DNA from 3 places in the Cryobacterium serini genome. Region 2 is predicted to be linked to each of the others. Evidence: riboswitches for the same ligand, from Rfam matches in the RefSeq annotation. Region 2 holds a riboswitch; each other region holds the start of a gene.
What was found. A riboswitch is a leader RNA that binds a small molecule or an ion and turns the genes downstream of it on or off. The one in region 2 is predicted to bind thiamine pyrophosphate.

Region 1 (7,069 bases), on a different contig from region 2:
CGGGCCGAAAGTTTTGCCACCGATCGTCTGCGATTCCCTCGATGAGCTGCAGACAGTACTGGGCTGCGACCGGGGTGAGCAATACACCGTGACGAAAGAATCCGGTGGCAATGATGAGGCCGGCAATGTCGCCGCTTGAACACCCGACGCGGCCGAGGAACGGTGCATTGTCCGGCGTTCCCGGACGAGCCCGAGCGGTCGTTTCGATCAGCTCCAGTTCGCTGACCGCCGGCACCAGAACCTGTGCATCGCGCAGCAGCTGATACACGCCACCGGCCGACACGGCGCCCGAGCCGTCGTCGCGCTGGGTGGCGCCGATCACGAGCGTTCCGTCGGTGCGCGGAACCAGATAGACCGGCACCCCATGCACCAACCCGCGCACCGTCGAGGTGAGTAGCGGCCGAAGATGCTCGGGCACCCGCAACCGAAGTATGTCCCCGTACACCGGGCGAAGCGGCAGCTGCAGGTGCTCGGGTAGCCCGCCCAAATCGGCTGCCCCTAGCCCATTGGCCACGACCACTTCGGTGGCGTGAATCGTGCGACCATCCGCCAGGGTGACACCGGTGACGCGCGAGGAGGTATCCGCTGCATCTGCGTGCATCAACCCGCTGGCATGCACCCGAACCAGGGCGTCCTGACCGTTTGGCGCGAGGGCAGCGAGCGCGGACTGGATGCGCGCGGTGAGTCGTCGCGGGTCGACCTGGTGATCTTGTTCCACCAAAAAGGCGGCGGAAACCTGAGGGCTCAGCATCGGTTCAAGCACCCGCGCTTCGCGCACAGTGAGGGGCTCGACCCCCAGCCCATTGGCCACCTGCACAGCACGCAGGTCGGCGAGCGCGTGCCGGTCAGCTGCGTCCGCGCCCACGTTCAGGGTCGTGGTTCGCTGGTATCCGGTAGCGTCGCTATCGGTTCCGAGCGAGTCGATGAAGTCGGGATACAACTTCGAGGACGCGAGCATGAGATCAAGCAATGCCTCTTCCCGGTAGTGCAGCTCGCTCACCGCTGCGAGCATTCCGGCTGCAGCGAAGGTGGCGCCGCCGGCCGGGTCGGGATCGATGACGACCACGGTACGACCGGAATGCGCCAGCGCCCAGGCAATGCCGAGCCCGATCACGCCGCCGCCAATAACGGCAACATCAACCGTTCGCTGCGCTGGCCGCTCACTCATGGTGTGCACCGATGCCACGGCAGCGCCCCCTAGGGTTGGTCGCATGGACCCCATCACCGCCCGGCTGTATCTCTGCACCGATGCCAGAAGGGATCGCGGAGATTTCGCCGACTTTGTGGATGCCGCCTTCGCCGGCGGGGTCGACATCATCCAGCTGCGCGACAAGAATATCGACGCGGCCGAGGAGCTTCACTACCTCGAGGTTCTCCGCACGGTCGCCGACCGTCATGGCCGGCTCTGGGCGGTCAACGACCGGGCGGATATCGCCGTCCTCGCCGGCGCGCCGGTTTTCCATGTCGGCCAGACCGATCTGCCGCTGCCCGCCGTCCGCGGACTGCTCGGCGCGGCGGCGCGGATCGGCCTGTCCACCCACACCACTGAGCAAGTGGACGCCGCCGTCACCGCAGACAACCTCGACTACTTCTGCGTTGGTCCGGTCTGGGCGACGCCAACGAAGCCCGGTCGTGCAGCGGTCGGAACCGACCTGCTGCGCTATGCGGCCGCACGGTGCGCATCCGCTGGCAGCCTGCGCCCCTGGTTTGCCATTGGCGGCATCGACCTGGGCACCATCGACCAGGTGGTCGATGCCGGCGCTACCCGGGTAGTGGTGGTGCGCGCGATCACCGACGCCAACGACCCGACGGACGTCGCCGAGCGGCTTCTCGCCAGCCTCCCGCCGCTCCCCTAATCCCGCCGACCGCACCGCGTTCATGACACGCCCGCGGTCAGAACGGATGCCGCTGTCGCGCGAGCGAACAGCCGATGGAAGTGGTGGATCGGGCCGTTTCCCTGGCCGACCTCGAGGTCATCGGCGTGGGCCAGGGCGTCTTGGAGCCACTCTTTGACCTCGATCAGGGACTGCGCCCAGTCACCGGTTCTCGCCTGCACCGTGGCCATGGCCGAGGAGAGCGAGCATCCGGTTCCGTGCGTGTTCCTGGTGCGGATACGTGGCAACGCGATCTCGACCACGCTGTGCGGCAGCAGCCCCTGGGTGTTGACCAGGGCATCCGGGCAGCTGGTTTCGTTGAGATGGCCGCCCTTGACCAGCACGGTGACACCGGTGCAAGCAGACAATCTTTTGCCCTGTTCGAGGACCTTTGCCCAGGTGGCCGCCGGGTGTTCGTCCAAGAGAACGGCCAACTCGAAAACGTTGGGCGTGACGAGATCGACCTGAGGAATCAGGTCGCGCAGCGCCTGCTCTGCTGACGGTTCGAGCAGCCGGTCCCCACTCGTTGCCACCATCACCGGGTCGAGCACCACCAGGGGCGGTCGACACGCGGAAAGCCAGGAACGCACCTCGGCGATCACGTCGAGTTGCGCGAGCATGCCGATCTTGACGGCATCGATGGTCACATCGTCGCTCACGGCGTTCAATTGTTGACGCAGAAAGGCGGATGGCGGCGTGTGCACCGAGCGCACCCCGCGCGTATTCTGCGCGACCAGGGCACTCACCACGGCCATGCCGTAGCCGCCGTTGGCCGCAATACTCTTCAGGTCGGCCTGAATTCCGGCGCCGCCGGTCGGATCGGTTCCGGCGATACTGAGAATTCGAGGCGTTTGCCGAAGCGCGAGCTGGGAGGGTCGATCAGTCATCCGTGACATTCCTTCGCTAGTACTAACTAGACAGGTTCAACGGGTATTGATCTCAGCACGCACACTATGTGCGGCACCCCGTGTCACGGACAAGCCTATATGCGCGCACGCATTCAGCGCGCAACCGCTGTTATTGGCTCCAACTGGCTCGAAGGCACTGGCTCGAATGCACTGGCTCGAATGCACTGTCTTGCCCTGGTCGAGCACCGGCGCAACCGTTGGTCGACCGATCCGGGAGCAAGGTTACGGGGACTTCACTGCGACAGCTCACGGATGCGACAGCTCACGGAGCGCGGCCAAGTGGCCGTCTATTGCCGCCCGACCGCGCAGGGTGAGGGCGACGCTTGTCGTGCGGCGGGCATCCGCTCGTGCGGGCGATGATTGCTTCACGGTCAGCACGTAGCCGAGCTCGGCCAGGTTGCGGATGGTCTTGGACAGCGCCGCTTCGCTTAGCTCCAGGGTGGTCGCAATCGTGTTGAATTCCGCAACACCAGTCACCCGCAGCAGCGCGCATACCCTCAGACGGGTTGGTGCATGGATCGCGTCATCAAAGCGTGGCTTAACCGACACGGAGCAGTTCCCGCGCATTGGCCAGATCATAGAGGACCGATCCGATGAGGGCCGCGACGAATCCAGCGACCGCGGTTACCACGATCTCCGCGTGCAGGTTGTTAATCTCGAAGTAGATCGATAGGGCAAACGCTCCGATGATTGCAACGCAGACGATGATGAGGATCGTCAGGCTCATCGGCCCGGTCGGTCCGGGTAGCGTCACGAGCCGCATCCGCCTGCGAACGAGATGATCGATGCCGACCAGCGCCAAAGTGGCGATCGCCGACACCATCATCATTCCGAATGCAATCCCCGCGGCCGGCGAGGCGATTACCGCCGCAATGGCGATTGCTTGTGCGGGGGCTGTCCACCAGGTCTGCGCTTGCAGCCGTCGTCCAAGCCGCTGCCGGTCCGTTGCTATCGCGACGAGCGCGGCGCGTGCCGAGGAGGCTGTATCCGCTCGGGGGCTTTCAGATTCCATACTGGCAAGTAAATCACTTGCCGGACCGTTAGGCATCCTTCGTGAAGTCGGACCACGTCACGGCAATCGGCTGGTCAGCACCCTATGGCGGCAAGAAGATATTTCTGAACACACGTCACCATTTTGCTGAGATAGTCTCGTGTTTGTGAGCGTTTTAGGCTATAATTATGGGTGAAGGAGGCACCGACGCCATGACCCTCACCGCCCCGCCCGCCGCCACCGGCTCTGTGCCGGAACCCGAGGGTTCCCGGGTTTTGGTCATTGCTCAGGCTGGCGCTTTGCTGGGGTCTGTTTTAGACGGAACACGGTTTGGTCACCTGAACGATGCTGAAGCTGTCGCGGTCCTGGCGGCGTTGGAGGAGCTGGGCCGCAAGGTTGATGGTGCCAGGCTACGCGCCACCACCGACATTGGTGTGCGCGCCGAAACCGACCTCGGCAACGGCTCGCTCGCCTACAAGAACGGATGCCGCAACCGGGTCGAGTTCATCACCCAACTCGCCGGTATCTCCGGCCGCGAAGCCAAACGGCGCCTGAAGCTGGGCGAGACCACGGTCGAACGCACCCCGCTCGGCCTGCCGGTACCGGCCCGGTACCCGGTTATTGCCGACGGGCTGGAGAGCGGTGAGCTCGGGGTGGAGTCGGCCGAAATCATCGCCACCACCCTCACCGCGCTGCACGGAAAAGTCATGCAGGACGACCTCGACCACGTGGAACGCGCCCTGGTCGCGTCGGCGACCGGAGCGATCACCCCGGAAACGGCCGGGCTGCCCGGGGCCGGTATCCGCTTCGCGCCCGACCTGCTGCGGGCACAAGCCCTGGAATGGCAGGGCCGGCTCGACCCGGACGGTACCGCCCCCACCGACGACCTCGTCGAAGCGAGAAGCTCTCTGACGTTTGGGCTGCTCCGCAACGGGCTCTACCCGCTGCGGGCTGACGTCACCCCCGAACTACGCGGCATCATGGACACCCTCTTCGACACCTATTTGTCGGCCCGGTCTCGTACTCCCCGGTTTGAACCCACCGAACCCGACGACAGCACAGGCGTTGGCACTGTCACGGGCACCGAACTGGACGGCCTGCGTGTCGGCGACTCGAGCGTGGACGGTGAACGTTTCAGCGCCGACCCCTTCACCGGCGACACCCGTTACGACGGCGACCGCCGCAGCGCCGGGGAGAAACGCGCCGACATCCTCCGCGACGTTTTCCAAGCGGCCGCACGCGACCCGAAAACCCCGACCATGGGCGGCGCCGCCCCCACCGTCATGATCCACGTCAACGCCACCGACCTCGACCAAGGCCGCGGCGTCGGCTGGATCGACGGCATCGAAGCGCCCATCTCGATGCGCCGAGTCACAGAAACCATCTGCGCCGGCGGATCCCAAACCGTCATCTTCGGCGACCACGGCGCCGTGCTCTACCTCGGCGAGAAGGTGCGCTGCTTCACCGCCAAACAACGAGCCGCGATCAGTGCCCGCGACGAAGGCTGCATCATCCCCGGCTGCACCACCCCCGCCCGCTGGACCGAAATCCACCACGTGATCCCCCACCACCAGGGCGGACCGACCAACATCGACAACGGCACAAGTTGCAAATCCATCCTCTAGAGTCCAGCGCCTATGGGTGGGACGTCATCCACTTGTACGCGTCGGCTACCGTAATTTGTCCTCGCGCCGAACGCAGCCATGCCCGACATTCTGAGGCTCGCGTGCTCCCAGGCTCGATCGACTGAGAAAGAACGTAGAGCGCGCTTGTATCGAGGGCAATTCCGTCGTGCGTCACGAGTGTCTGGATGTCATCCGCGCGATAGAGGTCGCCCCGAGTGAGCGGGTCGCGGTGAAACAGCTGATTGACGATCACCCACATGCTTGGCTCACGCTCCGGTTTATCGGCGACCAGATACTTCATGATGTATCCCAAGATCGTCGCGAGCTTGGACCCGGGGGCGCCTTTTGAGACTCCTGTGACGTCCGCGATCGCGACCCACCCCGGTGCGTCTGTGTCGCGTATGCGAAAGTCTTCCCGGCGCTCTCTTGGATCCCAGACGAGATCCATGTCTTCGACCTTGAAGCCGAGTTGCTCAAGCGCAATGCGCGCCGCGTCCTGAAGATCGTCGTCCTGACCGTTCAGCAGATGCTTCGGCCCGCTACTCGCAATCGCGTGCTCGGCCTCTAGCGTCGTTGCTGCCACACTCCGTTGAGTTTCATACCTGCTCAACGCCTCGGCGTGCGCCGCATCGAGCTTTCCCAACTCCTCTCGCGCCAGCCGTTCTTCACGAGTGTCCCAGTCGGGGTTGCTCTGCCAAGTTTGGACGCTGGGAAACTTGCGACGGTCCTTCAGGTGCCACTCAACGAGGGCGACGTCGAACCAATTTTCAAGGGACTTCGCGTCGTCGGGCAGTAACCAGACGGCAGCACCACCGGGACGCTCGTAGCTCCCAGCGAGATATATATCGCCTGGGCCAGCGAGAAATGGTCTGAAGTTGAGTACAGCCGGAGCGAGATGCTCTCCGTCCACTTGTATACCGAACTGCTGTGAGCGAGCCTCGGCGCTTGGCACGAGGGTCGACTTCACGAGATCTTGGATTGCTTCCGGAAGCGCCTGGATGCGTCTGAGCTGGTGGCCGGGGACTGAATCCACCCGACGCAATGCCCGATTCCTGTCCGCCATGCCGTCCTCAATGTTGAATTCGAAGAACCGGCTTCCGGCCCGCCCGTTCCCTGGCCTGAATGTCCGGAAGATGAAAAGGTGGTCGGGTACTCGATCCCAGAAACTCGCATCCAGGCCCCAATCCGTTGTTCGAATGGTGGCGTAAGCCTGATCGGTGACCAAGACATCCCATTCGGACGGGTCGACCTCTAACAGCGCGTTGACCCGTCTGTATGTTCCGCAACGTTCCGACAGCCAGGCGAAAGTGCTTTCTTCGGCCGCAGGCGTTGCAACAAGCAGTACGCGCGGTCGATCGCGGTCATTCAGGACATTGGATGGAAGATATTCAGCCATGAGACGAATCTTATTGCGCGCGCAGCGTGCCGCTTTACTTGAATAAGCAACATAACTCGGGAGCCCGGCAGGGCGGCCGAGGGCAAGGTTTTGGTCGTCCGTAGGACGGCCAAAACCGCGGCAGCACCCGTCGTGCTTTTTGATTCGTTGGCGTTCGTCGTGCCGCATCCTGTAGTCTCGGCTTCTGGGACTAGGAGTGTTCATGACTGACTTTCGATCACAGCGGATGCCGTCGCCGGACGGACTCGGCATTGCCAAGGGGCGGTTAGAGAAGG
Region 2 (7,069 bases):
CCATCAATGAACTCGGCGACATACAGGGTTGGGTTTGCGCTGTCAGTATCACTCATGGCAGCCAATCTAGTCCCCTCCGGTTCGAGCTGCCCGCCCGTAACCGAATGGTCGCGCGAGGTTCCGGCGTCTCTTCTTCGAGATAGGTGGCCCACTCCTGCTGCCACTGGTCCCAGTGGGTGCGAAACACTTCTCCGTCGCGATCGAGCGCACGCTGTTTGCGTAGAGCGTCGTCGGCCGCGAGCCAGACACGCACGTGGCTGAGCGGTTCATGCGCGGCCGCGAGCGTTCCGCAACCCTCCACGATCAGGGGGCGGGCCGAGTCAAGCGGATTCCACTCCGCCGCCTGATTCGTATTCCAGTCGTAGCGCTGCCATGCCGCCGGCTGGCCCCAGTGCCGTGGCTGCAGAACATGGCGGCGCAGATGGCAGACGGCCGCATCGAGACCATCCCAGCCGGGATAAATGTCGTCCATGCGCACCAATTGCGGGCGATGCGGGCCAGTCCAATGTTTTCTGAGCGCGTCGGCGAGGGTGCTCTTGCCCGCACCGCTAGGACCGTCGATGAGCACCACGGGGTTCGGACCGGCAGCGGCCACGGCCTGCAGTATCGGTGCCAGCAAGACCATGTCGTCGTGAGGAACCAGCCCTCTATCGGTGTCAGGCAAGAATGAAACTCCAGGTCTCGGCCCACACCGCGACGCCGATAGCGATACCGGCAATGGCGAATCCGATGCCGACCAGAACCGCGTCAGCCGCTCGGACCCGCGACGGCCTGGCCCAGGTGCGGGGCTCGTCGCTGCCGAATCCGCGCGCCTCCATGGCCGTAGCGAGTTTGCTGCCCCGACGCACCGAAAGGACGAGCAGGGAAAAGGCCGGGCCGAAGAACCGGCGGGCGGCGCCGCGCGGTCCACCGCCATCGCCCACCCCGCGGGCCCGGCGGGCCAGCGTGAGCGAGTGCCAGTCTTCGACGAACATACCCACGAGTCGCAGACCAGCCAGGCCGCCGAGCACAAATCGCGCGGGCAGACGCAGTACCTGGGCTAGGCCGTCGGCTAGGTCCGTCGGATCCGTCGTAGCGAGCAGCACGATGCCGGGCAGGCCGATGGCGAGAACCCGCAGCCCGATAGCCAGGCCGAGCTGGGCTGAGCCGTCAGTCACGGAGATGAATCCGAACTGCCACAGCAGGCCACCGGAGTCTTCGCCATAGAGCACGGTCGTGACCATAGCCATCGGGGCCGCGATCCAGACCGGCGCGGTTCGCAGCCAGAATTGTCGGACGCTCAGGCCGCACCAGAGCAGAAGTGCGGCCTCGAGCAGCAGGGCGACTCCAGCCGAGACCCAGTCGATCGAGAGCAGCAGCGCACAGCTCACGATCAGGGCCACGGCGAGCTTGGCGACCGGGTTGAGTCGGGCGACAACGCTCGGGCGGATCGTCGGAGTCAGCAAGCTCATGGCGCCCCCGCCCCGAGGCGGATCGAGTCTGGCATACCGAGCCGGTATTCCTCGTCGGCCAGGGCGCTGACAAACTGGGCGTCGTGGGTGACCGCGACGAGCGCGATGCCCTCATCGAGCAGGTCGGCCAGCAGGGCCACGAGTTCCTGCCAGGTACGGGAATCCTGCCCGAAGGTCGGCTCGTCGAGCACGAGCAGACGGGGACGGGTCGCAAGAACGGTGGCGACGGACATCCGCCTCTTCTCGCCGCCCGACAGGGTGAACGGGTTGGCGTCGGCAAGATGATCGAGTCGTAGCCGGTGCATCAGCTCGTCGACGCGGCTGGTCTGTTCGGCCTGGCTGAGGCCGAGGGCGTGCGGGCCGATCAGCAGGTCGGCCCGCACGCTTGCGGCCAGGAATTGATGTTCCGGGTCTTGAAAAACGGTTCCAATGCGGGTCAGCAGCTGCTGGGAACGCCAGCGGTGCGGCTCGGGCGCGATATCGGCCGCAAACGTGTCACTCGCGTGCAGGGTTCCCCCGGCCGGCTTCAGCAATCCGGCCAGCGTAAGGGCGAGAGTGGATTTTCCCGCGCCGTTGGGGCCCGTCACAACGGTGGCGGTACCTGCCCGCAGGTTGAGGGTGATGTTCTCGGCCACGATGGATGCCGCGCGCCGGCCAAACGGAACGCGACCGACCGCGAGTCCCTCTGCCCGAAGCAGGGTCTCTGCCGAAGCGATGGGAGCGCGCGTCGGAAATCGGGGGGGCAGCGCCGGCACCCAGACGCCGGCCTGCGCCAACCGTTCCCCGTGCCTCGACAAGACTTCGCGGGTGGGACCGTCGGCCAGCACACCGCCGGCCGGGTCGAGCACGATGACGCGATCGACGACGTCCTGCCAGACTTCGACCCGGTGCTCGATGACCACCAAGGTGGCCCCGGATCGATCGAGCGAGCGCACAACGGCGTCGCGCACCTCGACGACACCATCGGGGTCGAGGTTCGCGGTCGGTTCATCGAGCAGCAACAGCCCCGGCCGCATGGCGAGCACGCCGGCCAGAGCCAGCCGCTGCTTCTGCCCGCCGCTCAGGCTCGAGGTGGGGTGGTCGAGGGGTAGGTTCAGGCCGACTTCGGTGAGAGCCTGCCGCACCCGCGGCCAGATCTCGGCACGTGGAACGGCGAGGTTCTCGCACCCGAACGCGACATCATCTCCGACCCTGGCCAGCACGACCTGAGAGTCCGGATCCTGCAGCACGAGTCCGACCCGGCCGCGCGCCTCGGCCGGGCGACGGCCGTCGATGAGCAGGCTGCCGGTTTCGTCGCCGTCTTCGGCATCGCCGAGCACACCGGCCAGCGCGTGCACCAGCGTACTCTTGCCGGCACCGCTGGCACCGAGCAGCAAAACCCGCTCGCCAGGCTCGACCTGCAGGTCAAGCCCGGACACCGCCTGATTGTGGCGCCCGGCGTGGCGCCAGCCCCAGTCACTGGCTTGAATCTGAACGGCCCGAATCTGCGCATCGTGACCGGCGGGAAACGGCGGGGTGTGCAACATCCGCTAGCTGATCGCGGCGGAGTGTGCTCGCGACCCTTCCCGACCGGCAGCAAAGCGGCTCAGCGCACCCGTGCGGGCCAGGCCGCGCACGGCCAGCCAGGACAGCAGGCCGGCGAGCACCGTGCCCGACACGACCGCGGATACGAAATAAACGGCTTTGTAGCCAAAATCCAGTGCTGCATAGCTCGTGAAGGTCGTGTCGAGAAACCCTACGGCCACACCGGCGCCCGCGCCGGCGAGCAGGGCCACGCCCAGCCTCCAGTTGGTATACAGGAACAGCGCGAGAATGATTTCGGCGCCCAGGCCTTCCACGACGCCCCAGATGAGTGTGGAGAATCCCCACTGGGTGCCGATCAGCATTGATACGACGGCGGCGACGACCTCGGTGTACACGGCCGCGCCGGGCTTGCGGATGATGAGGCCGCCGAGCACTCCGGCGAACAGCCAGCCACCGGCCAGGAGACCTTCGAGGCCGGGCGTGAACGCAAGGATGGCGCTGAGCGGGGACCAGGCGAGGCCCCAGGCCCAGAAGATGACGCCGCTCGCGACGCCGATGACGCTCGCGACGACGATGTCGACCACGCGCCAGCGAAAGTTGCGTGGCTTCTTCGTCGTGACCGATCGTGTGGCTGTGATTGTAGCGTGCACTGTGCGTGCCCTTTCCGTAGGTGAATACAGGGCACGGGATCGAGAAGCCTCCCTGCGCTGGCATGATCCAGATCAGGTTCGACGGTCGAAGCTTGGTCAGCTTCCTCTCAGCCCGGTGTACCGGACTCCCGTGATCGTTTTCAATTCTAGCGCCCCGCCTAGACTTGCGGCATGGGAATCACGACATGAGCATCGGAATCCTGCTCGTGTTGGCCACGCTATATCTCCTGCTGATGCGTCGGTTTGTGATGCGGCGTCGGCGCATCGCCCAGGGGCTGCCGGTGAACGGCCCGTGGCATTTTCCGACCTGGCTGCGCCTTCGGATGCCACGGTGGGCGCGCCGTCGTTTCGCGCGGCGGCCGCGCCGGCCCCGCCGCATCCGTTCTGCTCGTCGCCCCCGCCGCGCTCGCCCGGGACCATCTTTGGACCACGGGAGCAGTTTATAGACTGGGCCCGCGGACGGGGCCCGGGCCCCGTCCGGAGAGCGGGGCTACTTCTTCAGGGCTCGGATTACTCGGGCCAGGGCTCGGCCGGCGACCACAAGGAACGGCACACCGACTGCGAGCAGGGCGATGACGTTCGGCTCGAACCGAGCGGTGCTGCCCGCCTTGACATAGGCGCCGATCGGCAGCGACACCCCACCGCCGCCGCCACCGGATCCGGCAGCACTGCCTTCACCGGTATCACCGCCACCGAAACCGTAGTAGCTGAGCGCCACTGGTACGAGGGTGACGCCATCAATTTGCACGGGATCACCGTAAGCCGATTTCACACCGGCGGAACGGAAGGTGTCTGCGAGTTTTTCCGGGAGGCTGGTCATTCCAACAGGGTAGCCGACTCGTGCCCTATGGGCGAGGCTTGAAAAACGAGGCCGGACGCACGCTTCCCGCCCCGAATCGCTCGGTCACGGAGTCAACCGCCAGCTCGGCGCCCCGCCAGTCCTCGTCGGGATCCCACAACCCCACCGATCCCGACGCCGTACCGAGTTGCTCGGCCCGCACGCCGATCAGACGCACCCGAATACCCGACGCGGCCAGCAGGTCGAACGCAGCGACTGCTTCCTCATAAATGCGCCGGCCAACATTGGTCGGTTCAGCGAGGGTACGCGACCGGGTAACGGTGCTGAAGTCGGTGTAGCGCAGCTTGAGTGCCACGCGCCGTGCCACGAGATTGCTGCGCCGCAGCCGAGCGGCCACAAGGTCGCACTGCCGCAGCAACTCACTGTGCAGTCGGTCGATGTCGGTCTCGTCGTGCTCAAAAGTCACCTCGTGGCCAACGCTTTTCTCTTCCCGCTCAATCGTCACCGGGCGTGGGTCACGCCCCCAGGACAACTCGAACAGCTTCAGACCGGAGGCCTCCCCCAGCGTCTTTTTCAGCACGTCTAACGGCGTGTGCGCAATATCACCAATGAGTTTCAGGCCGAGGCGCGTGAGCATCTGCGCGGTGGCGGACCCCACGCCCCACAGGGCGGTCACGGGCAGCGGATGCAGAAACTCGACCGTCTCATCGCCCGGCACGACGAGCAGACCGTTGGGTTTGGCCAGGCCGGAGGCAAGTTTGGCGACGAACTTGGTCGACGCCGCGCCCACGGAGCAGACGAGGCCGGTTTCGGCAAACACGCGCGCGCGAATGAGTTCGCCGATCACAGCCGGAGAACCAAACAAATTAGTCGCGCCGGCAACGTCAAGAAAAGCTTCGTCGATGCCGAGCCGTTCCACCAGCGGGGTGACGTCGTCGAAGATCCCCATCACCCGGTTGGAAAAGTCGCGATACAGCCCCATGTGTGGCTCGAGTACGATCGCGTTCGGGCACTGGCGTAGCGCTACCGCCATCGGCATGGCCGAGTTCACGCCGTATTTTCGGGCAATGTAGTTGGCCGCCGTGACGACCGAACGGCCACCGCGGTGGCCGACGATCACCGGCAGGTGTACGAATTCGGGGTGGGAGAGCAACTCGACCGAGACAAAGAACGCGTCCAGATCCACGTGCAGCATCGTCGCCGAACGGTCGTCGACGTCGTCCGCCGAAATCTGCCGCCCGCTGCCGTCCTGTCTGCCCACCGAAGAACCCTAACCCGATCCGGCCTATCGGCATATTCATTTTCGACCATAACTCCTGCAATCTGTACCCGGCCTCAAGCGGAAGTGCGCAATTCCGCCGATCTCTTCTGCCGTGCTCTCATATTGCAGGAGTTATGAGGTGAGCCCGGGTGAGCTGGTGGCCGATAGGCGGCCACCGACAAGCGCGACCAATTCTGGTCGGCCGCTAACCAATCGCGGTGCCGAAGACCAGCCCGAGCAGGTAGGTGACCGCGGCCGCCCCAAGGCCGATCACCAGTTGTCGCAACGCACGCTTCAGCGGCGGACCGCCAGAGAGCAAGCCAACGACTGCGCCGGTGGCCAACAGGGCGACTCCCACGAGAATGGTGGCCACGATGATGGCCGCGTAGCCGCTCATACCGAACAGGTAGGGCAGCACCGGCAGCAGCGCGCCCGAGGCAAAGAAGCAAAAACTCGACAGGGCCGCTCCGGTGCCGGTGCCGATGGCCTCGTGTTCATCGTGCCGGGGAGCCTGCGGGCGGACCGCGGAAATCGGTCCGGTCGCCGCGTAGGCGGTGGCGAGTACCCCACGGGCGTATGCCTCCGCCTCGTCTTCAGACATGCCCCTGGCCCGGTAGACCAGGGTCAGCTCGTTGGCGGCGAGGTCCAAATGGGAGAGCACGCTCTTGGCCGGCGCCGCGGGGGTCGACGCTTCGAGCAGTTCTCGCTGGGAGCGCACCGAGACGTACTCGCCGGCGCCCATGGAGAGTGCCCCGGCCAGCAGCCCGGCGATACCGGTGAACAGAATCGTCGCGGCGGGTACGCCGGTCGCGCCGATACCGAGCACGAGGGCGAGGTTGCTCACCAGCCCGTCGTTGACGCCGAAGACGGCGGCCCGAAAGGTTCCCGACAAGCGTTTGCGGCCCCGAGCAGCGAGGCCGCGCACAACCTCTTCGTGCACGGTCTCGTCGGCGGCCATGGCGTTGGTCGCGTCGGCATCCGCTTGGTATGGCGACCGCCCCTCGGCCCGCTGGGCGAGGGCAAGTACGAACACCGAGCCGAACCGGCGAGCGAGCAGCGCCAGAAATCGGGTGCGCAGCGCGCCACGTTTGGGTGAGCCCACGTCACTGCCCAGCAGTTGCCGCCAGTGTTCTTCGTGCCTTCCTTCAGCGTCGGCGAGGGCAAGCAAAATCTGGCGCTCTTCGCCGGCCCGCCGGTTAGCGAGGTCGCGGTACACCGCAGCCTCGGCCTGTTCGTCGGCAAGGTACTGCCTCCACCGACGGATGTCGCGGGTCGACGGGGTGCGTTCGTCCGGCTCAGGATTGATCACGTTCACGCCTCCGGCGCCGCTTCCAGAAAGCTCTGTGGGATGCGCGCGGAGTCGTGCGGGCCCGAACCGTCGAGA
Region 3 (7,069 bases), on a different contig from region 2:
AGGGGGTGAGTGTCGTTCCTCGGCCTCGAGGGCATAGGACAGTCCAGCAAGATCCTGGATTACTTCGTCGTGCAGGTCGCGCGCAATGCGCTGTCGTTCTAGATCGGAAGCGTCGATCGCGTACTGCAGCAGTCGGCGCTTGGTTGATTGGTGGCCCTGAATGCGCCGGGCGAGCCGCACGGCCGGGAATAGCTGGGCCAGTTGCAATGCGCCAAGCGACAGCAGGAACGCGGGGATGAGACCGACAACGAGAGCATTCTGCTCGTCATGGACCGCGTCGTCGTTGAAGTAGGCCTCGAGAATCAGCGCCTGGCCGTTGGCAGCGGTGGTGCGTACGTGCACCTCGACCAATTCGCCGGATTGGGATTCGTGCAGGTCGTCTGCGCCGTCCTGCACGCCGAGATTGGCCCGCCCCTTTCCGCCAGCGAGTAGCTCTGGAGCAAAGCTGGGAAGGTCGAAGACCTCTCCGATCAGGGATGGAAAATCGGAGTAGACGATGCGACCTTCGGTGTCCCAGACCTTGACCCGCACGAGGGAGCCGTCGGAGATGCGGGGGGCGAGGCGGTCATCGAGGTACTGAGCGGCCCCGGGCACACCGGCGATGAGGTTGTCGCTCACGAGCGGCCCAACGGAGTAGTCGGCGAGGCGCTGGGTCTGCTGGATGGCATTCTCCATGGCATTGCTCTGGGATTCAGCTCGAACCCACAGGCCGACCGGCGCGGCGATGACAATCATTGCGAAGGCGCCGACAGCAATAAAACGACTCACGGCGGCGCGAACCTCTGAGCGTTCCTCTGACCGGGTTCGGTCTATTTTGCTCGGTCTCGCCGCCTTCGGATTAGACATGCTGCGGGGGAACCAAGCCCAGTCGAGTGGCGATGACGACGGCCTCCAATTGTGAGTGTGCTCCGAGCTTGCCAAGGATCGCTTTGACGTAGCCGCGGCAGGTGTTCTCGGAAATTCCGAGAACTTTGGCGTTGGCCCGCACATCGGAGCCTTCGCCCATAAGGCGGAGCACAGCGAGCTCACGCTTCGTGAGATCGGGAAAGGGGATCTCTTCGCTGCGCTGCCGCCGTCGGGCGCTCAACAGGCTGACGAGGGACGGATGCACAATGAAACCGCCGATGCGCGCGTGCCTCAGGGTATCGAGCACCGTTGCGAGCGATCCGTCCTTGGGCAGGAACGCGCACACCCCGATTGCGGCGGCCTGCTCAAGGGCCTCGAGAGCAGGGTCGCCCGTGAGGATGACAATGCGGGTATGAGGCGCGCGGGCGAGGATCGCGGTGGCCGCGACGAGGCCACTGCCGTCGGGCAGGTGGTAGTCCATGACGACGACGTCGGGGAGCAGCTCCAAACAGGCGGCGATGCCGCTGGCCACGCTGTTAACCGAACCCACGCTGCACAGGTCCGGTTCACGATTGAGAGAACCCATGAGCAGTTCGGCGAAGGTCGTGTGGTCATCGACGATGAGTATGCGGATTTGTCCCAGGACCGTCTTACCCACGGCTGCGGAACCAGTTAGGGAGGCGGTCGCGGTAGTCCCCTGCACGCTGGGTTCGATCGGGGACACCTGCGCGGTCATGTGCGGAGACCTCTCTGCCCGTTCGTGAGCCTCGGTGCCGTCGGAGGACGCCGTGCTTTTCCGATTGGCGCCTCTAGTATCAATAAAAGCTCAGTTTTTGTCGAGTCCTGTCTCTTTGCCCCCCCATGTGGTAGGGCGGCGGGCGCAGATTCGTCCAGCTCAGACGTGAGCGACGGCGCGTCGCAGAAATGACGTGACAACATCAGTGGCCTCCCGGAGGGAATCCGCGACCAGCTCTGGTCGAGGGTGAGTAGTGGTGGCAAGGCGCGAGACCGTGCCTCTGGCGCGTGACGCTCGGAGTTGATCGTGCAACGTGAGCAGGGCGGACAGTACGTCGGCCAGGTCGCCGTCCCCGTCAGCTGTGGCATGCAATAATCGCAGCTGGGCGGCGCGCAAAATCGCGCCGGGAGCGCAGCCCAACTCATTCTGCATCGCCCGGCGACACCGGTCATAGGCCTGAAGCCCCTCGGCGTGACGCCCGCTCATCTCCAGGCTGAGGATGAGGGCCGTCCAGGCCCGCTCGTTCAGCGGCTCGTCGGTCAGGGCGAGATTCGCGAAATCGAGAGCGTCATCAATGCGGTGCAGGGCTGCGGCGGTTTCCGAGGCGAGAATGCGGGCGCTGGTGAGGCGCGCGGCGTGCAGGTCGCGGGCTTCTGATGCCCAGGCCGGAATGAGCTCGTCGCCGAGCAGTGGCGCGGCGGCGAGATCCAGAGCCCGCAGCAACAAAGGGTAAGCGAGGCCGGGAAGGGTCTTCTGCGCTCGCTGTAACAGAACGTCGAACTGGTCTAGGTCGACGTCGACCAGGTCACGGTCCAATACGTAGCCGCCAGTCGTGGTTTGCAGCGGCCCGAATTTTCCCGCACCCGGCTGCAGATGCCGACGGAGAACACTCACGTAGCTTTCGAGGGTGGGCAGCGCCTCGACCGGAGCATTGGCGCCCCAGAGCAGTTCAATCAGTCGGTCCTTGGAAACTGGCAGCCCGAGGTTCACAAGCAGAATCTCGAAAATCTGTCGTGGTTTGGGTCCGCCCAATTGATGGGCGTGCAGTACGGTCGACCCCCGTCGAACGCTGAGGTTTCCAAAGACGTGCACGTTCAGGTGGGCCATGGTTGTCGCGGTCGGCTGTACTCGTGTGTCGAATCCGGTTGTCATGACGACCTCCATTGTTGGAATGCACTCATGGTGCCCGCTTGCCGATGGGCGGGGGTAGCCGCGTGTGAGGTAGGCACTTACCCCCAATTTCGGGGATATTTTCACGGCGCGACGTGGTGCCCGGTTCCCAGAGATAAACGCGCCCTCCTGTGGGCCGTCCAGCACGAGGGGGATGGCCTGATTCGGGACTTCGAAAACCAGGGTGGCCGGAACGGATTCGGCGTCGAAAGAGAGGCCAGCGGCATCCACTGCTGTGAGCTCGAGCAGAATGCGCACGCGGTGAGCTCCGGGCTGCACCGGGCTGTCCAGACAGTCTGCTGCGCTCGGTGGCACCCAACCGTCGAATTTGAGCGGGATGACCGCGCTGATGCGGGCCAGCCCGCCCGGTGTGGCGGCTGTGTCGCCGAACGCGGTGCTCGGCTTCGTGCCGGTGAGAAGCAGCACACAGGCCAACGCTGCCATCACAAGCCAGGCGACGGCCAGCAGGATCAGGATCCTGCGGCGACGCTAGATCAGGGTGCGGTGCGGTGCGGCTGCGTCTGCCGGGTACTTTCACCGTGCCGCACGGCGTCGTCGGGGTGAACCAGAATCAGTGCTCGTCTGTCCCGAGCACACGCAGCGGCAGGTAGACCGAGCTGCCCAGTCGGGTGAACTCGGCAGATTTCTCGGCCATGCCGGCCTCAATAGCCTCGAGGCTGGTGAGGCCGTTTTCTTCGGCGTAGACCCGTACATCCGCTGAAATGCGCATGGAACAAAACTTAGGACCGCACATACTGCAGAAGTGGGCGGCTTTGGCTGGCCCGGCAGGAAGCGTCTCGTCATGAAAGCTCTGGGCGGTGTCTGGGTCCAGCGAGAGCGCGAATTGGTCTGTCCAGCGAAACTCGAACCGGGCGCGACTGAGCGCGTTGTCGCGCTCCTGCGCACGCGGATGCTGCTTGGCCAGGTCGGCGGAATGGGCGGCGATCTTGTAGGTGATCACGCCGGTCTTCACATCGTCGCGGTTGGGGAGCCCGAGGTGTTCCTTGGGGGTGACGTAGCAGAGCATCGCGGTGCCGGCCTGGGCGATGATGGCCGCGCCGATCGCACTCGTGATGTGGTCGTAGGCTGGCGCAATATCGGTGGCGAGCGGGCCGAGCGTGTAGAACGGTGCCTCCTCGCAGAGTTCTTCTTCCAGGCGCACATTTTCGACGATTTTGTGCATCGGCACGTGGCCGGGGCCCTCGATCATTACCTGCACGCCGTACGATTTTGCGACCTTCGTCAGCTCGCCCAGGGTGCGCAACTCGGCGAACTGGGCCTCGTCGTTGGCATCGGCGATGGATCCGGGCCGCAGGCCGTCGCCGAGCGAGAAGGTCACGTCGTAGCGGCGCAGAATCTCGCACAACTCCACGAAGTGGGTGTACAGAAAGCTCTCCTGATGGTGAGCGAGGCACCAGGCGGCCATGATCGATCCACCGCGCGAGACGATTCCGGTGACCCGGTTGGCGGCGAGCGGCACGTAGCGCAGCAACACGCCGGCGTGCACGGTCATATAGTCGACACCCTGCTCGCACTGCTCAATCACGGTGTCGCGGTAAATCTCCCAGGTGAGCAGTGCCGGGTCACCGTTGACTTTTTCGACGGCCTGATAGAGCGGAACGGTGCCCACCGGAATGGGCGAGTTGCGCATGATCCACTCCCGGGTGAGGTGGATGTCCTTGCCGGTCGAGAGGTCCATCAGGGTGTCTGCTCCCCAGCGGGCGGCCCAGACCATTTTCTCGACCTCCTCGGCGATCGATGAGGTCACGGCGGAGTTGCCGATGTTGGCGTTGATTTTCACGGTGAAGGCCTTACCGATGATCATCGGTTCGCTTTCGGGATGCTTATGGTTGGCCGGAATGACTGCCCGGCCGCGCGCCACTTCGTCGCGCACGAGCTCGACGGAGACGCCCTCGCGGGCGGCGATGTAGGCCATTTCCGGAGTGACGATACCGGCCCGAGCCCAGACCAGCTGGGTCGCAGCGCCGTCGACGGGCAGCGGATGCTCCCACCCGGCCCGCTCCCGCGGCAGGCCCTCCTCGAGATCAATGGTGGCCGAGTCGTCGGTGTACGGGCCCGAAGTGTCATACAGGTCGAAGTGCTCGCCGTTGCTGAGGTTCACCCGACGAATCGGAATGTGAAGCCCTGGCCAGTGTGGCACCGGTTCGTAGCGTTTACTGCTGCCCTGGATCGGGCCGGTCGTGACGGTTTGGGAGATGGTTGATTCGTCAATTGTGCGCATGTAATCGAACTTCCTACGCCGGCATTACCCGGACAGGTTCAACGGTCGACGGCCCTGGCCGTCCTCTCAGCTCGCTGGTGCGCGCTCCCGTGGTGGTGTGTGTCTTCTGACCCCTTCACCCTAGCGGTCAGCGGGCGAGGGCTGCCAACTCGGCGCGGGTCGAGGCGCCCACCTTGCGCAGCAGATTGGCCACGTGAAACTTCACGGTGTTCTCGCTGATGGTCAGCGCCTCGGCGATCGCCTTATTGCGTGCGCCCGACGCCACGAGCTCGAGCACGCCACGTTCGCGTGGGCTGAGCCCCCAGGCCGCAGCGGCAGAAACGGATGCCGTGGGCGCGTCGAGTGGCAGTGACACCGCCATCTCGGACCCCCAGCCGGCGGTCGCCTCGACGCCCAGGGTGCCGCTGAGAGCGACGACGCGGGCGGCGAGCTGGCGCACGCTGGGAACCTCCGCGTCGAGGTCGCCCGGTCCGTCGTCGCGAATGCGAATGAGCAGGTTGCTGCCGTCGCAGTCCCATTGCACGCGCACCCGGGCGACCCCGGTCTGCTCAACCAGGGCGAGCACGGCGCCGCGCACGATGGCGCGGGCTTCGTGAGCGACCTCACCGGGCAGGGCGCGCCCATTCACCGGTGGCTCGATAAACTGCACGTCGAGGTCACCGAAACGCACGAGCGGGCGCAGATCGTCGCGCAGCCGTTCGAAGGCCTGAGCGACGGGTTCCTCGGTGAGGCTGCGATCCAGGTCACTCACCGCGCGCAGCGCGACCATCGCAGCGGCGGCCAGCTCGGTGGCTTTCTGGCGGGCGGCCGTGTCACTCGTGCTACCCGAGCGCAGCACTGCGAGCAGGGTTTCCAGCGTGGTCGCGTGCGCGTCGGTCAGGTCGGCGATGAGTCTGGAGCGTTCGGCCGCCGCGCTGCGCGCGGTCTGCGCGGTGGAACTGGCAGGGCGAGTGCCGGGCTCAGGGGAGGTTGCGAAGATCGTCATAGGTCTACCCTACCCGGACCATCCGCGATGCCCACTCATAGCCATCCGTTTGGGTAGTTAAACCAACCTTTTGGCGGGCAGCACTCCCGCTCGAAGGAGTGGAGTATTAACCTATGACCGAAACGACAACCACCCCAACTGCAGCGGACGCCCTCGGGCTCATTTTCGCTGAGAACAGCCACGTCGTCGACGCGCTGCGGTCTGCATCCGCTTCATCGCTCGACGAGGCCGTCACCGTGCTCGCTGCGGCGCCTCGAATTTTCGTGCTGGGTGCCGGCCGCTCCGGCCTAGCTCTGAAGATGACCGCTATGCGGCTGATGCATCTCGGACTCGACGTGCACGTTGTCGGCGAGGTGACCAGCCCAGCGATCGCCTCGGGCGATCTACTGCTGGTTGCGAGTGGCTCCGGAACGACGGGCGCCATTGTGCGAGCCGCCGAAACGGCTCACAGTGTGGGCGCGAACATACTCGCGCTCACTACGGCTCCCGAGTCGCCGCTAGGGCGGCTTGCTGCGGTGACCGTGGTCATTCCGGCTGCGACCAAGCAGGACCATGCCGGACAAGTGTCGGCCCAGTATTCGGGCGGTCTGTTCGAGCAGGCCGTGCTGCTCGTTGGCGATGCCCTGTTTCACACGCTCTGGCAGGTGAGCGGGGCCACGGCTGAACAGCTTTGGCCGCGTCACGCCAACCTCGAATAGGGCGCGTACCCCCCACAAGAACTTTCCACTCTTCATCACTAACAGAAAGCAGAATCCCATGAAGCTCCAAGTAGCAATGGACGTATTGACCACCGAAGCCGCGCTCACGCTGGCCGCGCAGGTTGCCCCGCACGTTGACATCATCGAACTCGGCACCCCGCTGATCAAGGCAGAGGGCCTGCGCGCCGTCACCGCGATCAAGGCCGCGCACCCCGACAAGATCGTCTTCGCCGACCTCAAGACCATGGATGCCGGCGAGCTCGAAGCCGACATCGCCTTCGCCGCCGGCGCCGACCTCGTGACCGTGCTCGGCACGGCCGGTGACAGCACCATCATCGGAGCCGTCGCTGCCGCAACCAAGCACGGCAAGGGCATTGTTGTCGACCTTATCG

Region 1: it holds a riboswitch for thiamine pyrophosphate, as region 2 does, so the genes downstream of both, thiD (bifunctional hydroxymethylpyrimidine kinase/phosphomethylpyrimidine kinase) here and E3T51_RS06045 (ECF transporter S component) in region 2, are expected to answer to the same signal.
Region 3: it holds a riboswitch for thiamine pyrophosphate, as region 2 does, so the genes downstream of both, thiC (phosphomethylpyrimidine synthase ThiC) here and E3T51_RS06045 (ECF transporter S component) in region 2, are expected to answer to the same signal.

Annotation. Positions count from the first base shown of each region.
Region 1 covers NZ_SOHN01000016.1:76,484-83,552, reverse strand. The annotation lists gene thiO (glycine oxidase ThiO) at 1-1,168, opposite strand, end outside; gene thiE (thiamine phosphate synthase) at 1,212-1,856, shown strand; partial or broken gene thiD (bifunctional hydroxymethylpyrimidine kinase/phosphomethylpyrimidine kinase) at 1,925-2,770, opposite strand; TPP riboswitch at 2,753-2,852, opposite strand; gene E3T51_RS12380 (transcriptional regulator) at 3,029-3,349, opposite strand; gene E3T51_RS12375 (hypothetical protein) at 3,321-3,794, opposite strand; gene E3T51_RS12370 (HNH endonuclease signature motif containing protein) at 3,962-5,398, shown strand; gene E3T51_RS12365 (hypothetical protein) at 5,409-6,962, opposite strand; gene E3T51_RS12360 (hypothetical protein) at 6,997-7,069, shown strand, end outside.
Region 2 covers NZ_SOHN01000009.1:109,176-116,244, reverse strand. The annotation lists gene E3T51_RS06065 (hypothetical protein) at 1-56, opposite strand, end outside; gene E3T51_RS06060 (AAA family ATPase) at 53-664, opposite strand; gene E3T51_RS06055 (energy-coupling factor transporter transmembrane component T family protein) at 657-1,451, opposite strand; gene E3T51_RS06050 (ABC transporter ATP-binding protein) at 1,448-2,977, opposite strand; gene E3T51_RS06045 (ECF transporter S component) at 2,981-3,625, opposite strand; TPP riboswitch at 3,658-3,767, opposite strand; gene E3T51_RS06040 (hypothetical protein) at 4,116-4,445, opposite strand; gene dinB (DNA polymerase IV) at 4,471-5,685, opposite strand; gene E3T51_RS06030 (VIT1/CCC1 transporter family protein) at 5,891-6,991, opposite strand; gene E3T51_RS06025 (hypothetical protein) at 6,997-7,069, opposite strand, start outside.
Region 3 covers NZ_SOHN01000008.1:171,515-178,583, reverse strand. The annotation lists gene E3T51_RS04180 (sensor histidine kinase) at 1-768, opposite strand, end outside; gene E3T51_RS04175 (response regulator transcription factor) at 839-1,582, opposite strand; gene E3T51_RS04170 (AfsR/SARP family transcriptional regulator) at 1,742-3,178, opposite strand; gene thiC (phosphomethylpyrimidine synthase ThiC) at 3,324-4,994, opposite strand; TPP riboswitch at 4,988-5,095, opposite strand; gene E3T51_RS04160 (LuxR C-terminal-related transcriptional regulator) at 5,122-5,979, opposite strand; gene hxlB (6-phospho-3-hexuloisomerase) at 6,093-6,677, shown strand; gene hxlA (3-hexulose-6-phosphate synthase) at 6,736-7,069, shown strand, end outside.